DNA from 3 places in the Cellvibrio sp. BR genome. Region 3 is predicted to be linked to each of the others. Evidence: predicted binding sites of a transcription regulator. Region 3 holds the regulator's gene; each other region holds the start of a gene.

Region 1 (2,276 bases), on a different contig from region 3:
CTGATGACCCTTTGGGCTGAAGATTTCAAAAAGTGGTATCCCAACGTCAATATCCAGATTCAAGGTGCTGGTTCTTCAACTGCACCACCGGCCTTAACCGAAGGTACTGCTAACTTCGGGCCTATGAGCCGCGCGATGAAAACCGAGGAAATCCAGGCGTTTGAAGCCAAGCATGGCTACAAACCCACCGCTGTACCGGTAGCGATTGACGTACTTGCAGTTTACGTAAACAAAGACAACCCGATCGAAGGTTTAAGTATTCCTCAAGTGGATGCCATTTTCTCGGCAACCCGCAAATGTGGTGGTGCCAAAGACCTGACTCGTTGGGGTGATGTGGGCTTGACCGGTGCATGGGCAAATCGTGATTTCACCATGTACAGCCGCAATGCCGTTTCTGGTACTTATGGTTACTTCAAAGATGAAGCCCTGTGTAAAGGTGATTTCAAATCCAACATTCTCGAGCAACCAGGTTCTGCATCTGTAGTCCAGGGTGTGTCTGAATCGATCAACGGTATTGGTTACTCAGGTATTGGCTACATCACTTCAGGTGTGCGCGCCGTGCCTCTGTCCAAGAAAGATGGGCAGCCTTACGTTACTGCCGATGCAACTCACGCGCTGGATGGAACCTATCCGCTGTCACGTGTGTTGTTCATGTATATCAACAAGCATCCGAACCGCCCGCTGGATGCGATTCAGTTAGAGTTTGTGAAGTTGATTCTTTCCAAGCAAGGCCAGGAAACCGTAGTGCGCGATGGTTATATCCCACTGCCTGCGTCAATGGCCAACAAAGCACTGGCTGAATTGCAGAAGTAATCAGCGCGCGCCTGGATTTTCTTGTGTTACCCATAAAAACGCCGACTTGTTCGGCGTTTTTTTATAGACAGAGCCAGGGTAAATATGACAGTCAGATGACAGTTTCGGGTTTTTGTAACAAAAGTGTCATCTTTGATTGTTAGGATTCTTGCGCCAGACGATAAAACAGGTGAGTAGACCATGTCCGAACCCATTACAGCGGCAAAGCCAATCCAGAGCCTGATGCCCAATCGCGAGCAGCGCAGCAAGTTGCGCAACATTCGCAAATTTAAAGACCAGCTATCGCGCTACGGGGTGATGTCTGCCGGACTCGCGGTAGTATTTTCACTCGGTTTAATTTTCTTTTATCTATTCTCCGAAATTGCTCCCTTGTTTCGTGGTGCCTCGGTTGAACCCTTGCACAGCTACACGCCCGCCCAGTTGCAACAGCAGGCCTCCGACCCGACTGAATACCTCACGCTGGAACGCTACGAAGAAATTGGCGCCAGTTTCAAGCGTAGCGGCGCAGTGCATTTTTTTAATGTCAGCGATGGCAGCCAAGTGCTTAATGCCCAGGTATCGCGCACCGCTGATGTGAGTTTTACCAGTATGGCGACCAGTACGCCTGATTACGGTCTGGTTGCTTATGGTTACAGCAATGGCCAGGTATCAATAACGAAAGCCAATTACGCGCTCAGTTATCCAAACGATAAACGCCAAATCACACCGAGTTTGGTGTATCCCTTGGGTGATTCTCCCTTAACCCTGGATGACCAAGGCGCAGCGCTTACCCAGCTAGCCGTACAAGAGACTTCCAGCGGTATTTTATTAGCGGCCATGACGGCAGATGAGCGTCTACTGCTCGCTATTTTTAGCAGCAGTCAAAATATGATTACCGGGGAAGTCAGTATCAGTCAGGAAGTGATAGCGCTTCCCTCGCTTCCAAATGGCAGTAAGCCCGTATCTATGCAGATTGATAGCGGTGCCCAGCATTTAGTGATTGCTACAGATCAGTCGCAATTATTGCTCTACAGCATCATCAACCCTAGCGCTGTAAAAGCTCAGGCACCAGTGACTATTCCTGATGGCAAAGTAACCCGTATGGAGTTTTTGGTGGGAACTGCCTCGCTCATTATTGGCACCGACAAGGGAGCCCTGAGCCAATGGTTTCTGGTTCGCAACCCCGACAACATTTATGAATTGAAATATGTACGTGGTTTTGAGGCGTTGGACGGTGCCATCACCCGTATCACACCTGAGCATGCGCGTCGCGGTTTCTGGGCTGGCGACGACAAAGGCAATATCGGTATTTACTACGCTACCTCCCAGCGCACCTTATTAATTGAGTCGGTGAGTGATAAACCTATCCAGCAGCTTGCTATTTCTCCCATTCACAATCGCAGCTTGTGGTTGGATGACGCTAATAACCTGAGTGTGGCCGATGTCTGGAACAAACACCCCGAGGTTTCTTTCAGCTCGCTCTG
Region 2 (2,276 bases), 140 kb from region 3:
GCGTGGGTTTTAAAACCGACCACACCGTAAATCACGTGAATACCAAAACGCTGTAAACGCTCGGCCAGTGCCACGTTTTGTTCTTCATCAAAACGTGCGCGCAATTCCACAATCGCGGTCACCTCTTTGCCCGCTTTGGCAGCGGCAACCAAGGCATCCACAATCGGTGAGTTGGAGCCAGTGCGGTAAAGCGTTTGTTTAATCGCCAGCACTTGGGGGTCGGCTGCGGCCTCGCGTAAAAAATCCACCACACACTGAAACGAATCAAAGGGGTGATGCAGCAACATATCCTGCTTCTGCAACACTTCAAAATACGAATTGTTGCGCTTGGGCAGTTTGGGCATGGCCTGCACAAAAGGTTTGAAATAATGTTGCGGGGTTTTGATCAAATCAAATAAATCGGCGAAGCGATTGAGATTCACCGGGCCGTTTATGCGATACAAATCGCGCTCTTTAATTTCGCAGCGCTGCAATAAAAACTGCTCCAGCTCGCCGGGGCAGGTGTCGGTAATTTCCAGGCGCACTTCGTCGCCATATTGGCGATAGGCAAGTTCACCTTGCACCGCGCGCAACAGGTCATCGGTCTCCTCCTCATCGAGAAAAATGTCCGAGTTGCGGGTGAGGCGGAACTGGTAACTTTCCATCACCGTCATGCCCACAAAAATCTCGCCCATAAAAAAATGAATAATGGAGGAGACAAAAACAAATGCGCGCCCTTGGGTGACTAATTCTTTGGGCAATTCGACAATGTGTGGCAGCGAGCGCGGCACCTGCACTATGGCGCGGCCGGAGTTGCGCCCAAACGCGTCTTTGCCGTCGAGGCGCACAATAAAATTCAAACTTTTATTGAGGATGCGCGGAAAGGGGTGCGCCGGGTCCAGGCCGATGGGGCTGAGTACCGGTAGCACTTCGGATAGAAACACCTGCTTTAAATGCACAATTTGCTCTGGCGTCCACTCGTCGCGGCGCAGCACAGAGATGCCGTTTTCGCGCATCGCCGGCACCACTTCTTCATTCAGAATGCGGTACTGCTCGTCCACCAATTGATGGGCGCGCACAGAAATTTCATTCAGCGTCTGGGTTTGGGTCAGGCCGTCCGGCCCTTGGGTTGGGGGCGCATTGCGCTCCAGAATTTCTACCAGACCACCCACGCGCACTTCAAAAAATTCGTCGAGATTGGTGGAAAAAATACACAGGAATCGCAGCCGTTCCAGCAGTGGCAAACTGCGGTTATAGGCTTGATGCAAAACACGTTTGTTGAATTCGAGCAGGCTCAGCTCGCGGTTGAAATAGGCGTTATCCACCTTGTACCTCGTAACACGATTCATGTGAAGCCAATAAGTTGCGCCAGATTATGGCAATTGTGTGACAGAAATAAGACAGTAGTGTTCCTGTTGTAACACTAGCAAAGAATCGCTGCGGCGGGGCCGTTAGGCGAGAATGAAAAATAGCGGCGGGAAGGAAAAACAAGGCCTGCACCTGCAGGCCTTGGTGACTGATCCACTGGTAGGAATCAGCGGCGCATCAGTTGCACTTGTATACATCAAAACTCTGGCGGCCATCGTTCACCAGGCTAGCGGGAACAATGGTATCACCACCAAATGAACTGGCTTCATTGCGTGCCATGTTGGTCAACTCAGTGGCCACTTTGTTAGGGTCGCGCTTCATAGAGCCAACAAAGTTATCTTTCACTTTTACGTTCACGGTGCGGACTTTTTCACAGCTGCGCACGTTAGCGGCGTTGGCAACCGCCACATTGCTGCCTTGTTCATTTACTTTCACCCAAGTACAGGCGCTGGTGAGTGATACCAGGGCAACAGCCAACAGAGACATTTTTTTCATAAGCAGATCCTCGCAAGTGATGGTGGGGTAGTCGCTGGTCAGATACTAGCCAACGACCAAAAACTCGCGGCTACACTAATGCCAGCGCGTCAGGGTTGCAAGCCTTGCCGCGCGCAAGCCTGTGGCATCAAAGATAATAAATTTGGGCAATCGCTATCGGCAGTAGTATCTTTAGCGCTAGCGCATCTGGCCCCGCTGCCGCGCTGTGACTAATATGCGTCACCCCCGTGTTGCACGACCAATAATCAGATTCAGCGATAGGACAATCCCTAAAGAGGAGTTTACCCATGGGTTCATCACCGCAAGGTGCCCGTCATCACCTGTTCAACCGGCAAAATCTGTGGCGGCTAATCAAGCTGTTGGCAGTGCTGGGGTTTTTTATGTCAATCACTCTTGCCATTGGCAAACTCTACCAAAAATGGGACGACGACCCG
Region 3 (2,276 bases):
GATTTACCTCGCCGTGGTGCTCTGGACGGTGGCTTATGACACCTTTTATGCCATGGTGGATCGCGAGGACGACCTTAAAATCGGCGTGAAATCCACCGCCATCTTGTTTGGCGAACAGGATCGGTTGATGACCGGCATCCTGCAAATCCTGGCGCTCTATGCGCTGATTCTGGTGGGTAATCGCTTTGAGCTGGGGCTGTTCTATTATCTGGGCTTGACGGTGGCGGGTGGTTTGTTTGCCTATCAACAATGGCTGATTCGCTTTCGCGCGCGCGAAGCCTGCTTCAAAGCCTTTTTAAATAACAACTGGGTGGGTGTGGCGGTATTTGCCGGTTTAGCTATGGATTATTACTGGCGCTAAGCCCACGCGACTGCACGCAGCTACAATTTTCTGACTTGTCATAAATATGTAACACTGAGCTTATTAAATAAGCTGCAACAATAGCTTCATGAAACGTGAAGCCTACCGTAGTTTTATTAGGCAGAAGATTATGACTGGTCGCAAAATTCTTATCGTCGACGATGAATCCGCTATTCGCGATATGTTGCGTGTGGCACTGGAGATGGCCGAGTACCAAGTGCTGGAAGCCAGTAATGCGCAGGATGCCCACGGCCTGATTATCGACGAAAAACCCGACCTGATACTGCTCGATTGGATGATGCCCGGTACCAGCGGTATTGAACTCGCGCGCCGCTTGAAGCGCGACGAAGTTACCGCTAATACTCCCATCATCATGCTCACCGCCAAAGGTGAGGAAGACAACAAAATCCAGGGGCTGGAAGTTGGCGCCGACGATTACATCACCAAACCTTTTTCACCGCGTGAATTGGTCGCCCGCTTGAAAGCAGTATTGCGCCGTGCCGACCCACAGATTTCCGCCGCCCCCATCACCGTACAGGGTCTGTGTTTGGACCCCGCCAGCCACCGCGTCACCATCCACGATCAGTCAGTCGATATGGGCCCCACTGAATATCGCCTGCTGGAGTTTTTTCTCACCCACCAGGAAAGAGCCTATACTCGCAGCCAATTGCTGGATCATGTCTGGGGCGGCAATGTGTATGTGGAGGAGCGCACGGTCGATGTGCATATCCGCCGCCTGCGCAAAGCTCTGACCATCGACGGTCACGAAGACCTGATCCAAACCGTACGCGGTACCGGCTATCGTTTTTCGACACGAATCGAAGCCTGATATCACTAAGCTGCAAGTATTCGGCAGCGGGCAAGCCTGAGCGACAATCGGAGACAGGATGTCGACGATTAGCCCCCATGGATGGGTTCACGGCGTGTCGCGCAGGCTTGCCCGCTGCCGAATACGGATCGAAACTGAGAGGCCCCCTTGTTAAAAGGTTTCAGCGCTGAACTCCAGCGCATTCTGATTATTCTCGCCACCTGCAGCCTGATTGGTTTTTTCAGCGACAACTACGCGCTGTGGATGCTACTCGGCTGTGGCATTTACATTGTGTGGATGCTCTGGCAGATGCGCCGCTTGAACCAGTGGCTGCTCAAACGCGAGAGCGAACACCCGCCGGAGGCCAGTGGCATCTGGGGGCAGGTGTTCGACAACATCTACCAACTGCAGCGCGATCAACGCATTGAAAAAGACAACCTGCAAGCGGTGATCAAACGCATCCAGGAAATCAGCTCGGCACTCAAAGACGGGCTGGTCATTCTGGACGCGCGCGGCCATCTGGATTTCTGGAACCCCGCCGCCCATCGCATGCTTGGGTTGAATACCAAAGACCAGGGGCAATCGGTCATCAATTTTGTGCGTCACCCCAAATTTGTCGCCTATTTTGAAGAGGGCAATTACGGCGAGCCGCTGGAAATTCCCTCGCCGCGTTTTCCCTCCAAACACCTGCAATTCCAAATCACCCCGTTTGGCAAAATGGAGCGATTGATTGTGGTGCGTGATGTGACCCAACTGCACAACTTGGAAAAAATGCGTCAGGATTTTATCGCCAACGTCTCCCACGAATTGCGCACACCGCTCACGGTGATAAACGGCTATGTGGAAACCCTCGCCGATAACAACACCACCCCGAGCTGGAATAAACCACTGCAGCAAATGTTGCAGCAAGCCAAGCGTATGTCGCTGCTGATTAACGATTTACTGGTGCTTTCCAAACTCGAAACCACTGAGGCGGGTCACAATTACAAGCCCATTAATATTGAGCAGCTGCTCACTATTGTGAAAAGCGAAGCGGAAGTATTAAGCAAGGATAAAAACCAACAGCTCACGCTGGTGTGCAACAACACCACGCGCCCGCTATTGTTG

What was found. The regulator PhoB, encoded in region 3, activates phosphate uptake and scavenging genes when phosphate is short. The targets are predictions, from matches to a motif close to TGTCATAAANNTGTAACA.
Region 1: a site for PhoB is predicted at 897-914, ahead of O59_RS12400 (ABC transporter permease subunit). Genes of this name have one in related genera too.
Region 2: a site for PhoB is predicted at 1,365-1,382, ahead of ppk1 (polyphosphate kinase 1). Genes of this name have one in related genera too.

The regions. Positions count from the first base shown of each region.
Region 1 is NZ_JH668202.1:484,162-486,437, reverse strand. It holds gene O59_RS12405 (PstS family phosphate ABC transporter substrate-binding protein) at 1-813, shown strand, start outside; gene O59_RS12400 (ABC transporter permease subunit) at 994-2,276, shown strand, end outside.
Region 2 is NZ_JH668200.1:251,079-253,354, forward strand. It holds gene ppk1 (polyphosphate kinase 1) at 1-1,328, opposite strand, end outside; gene O59_RS01050 (DUF4156 domain-containing protein) at 1,525-1,842, opposite strand; gene O59_RS01055 (di-heme-cytochrome C peroxidase) at 2,130-2,276, shown strand, end outside.
Region 3 is NZ_JH668200.1:395,933-398,208, forward strand. It holds gene ubiA (4-hydroxybenzoate octaprenyltransferase) at 1-361, shown strand, start outside; gene phoB (phosphate regulon transcriptional regulator PhoB) at 492-1,190, shown strand; gene phoR (phosphate regulon sensor histidine kinase PhoR) at 1,338-2,276, shown strand, end outside.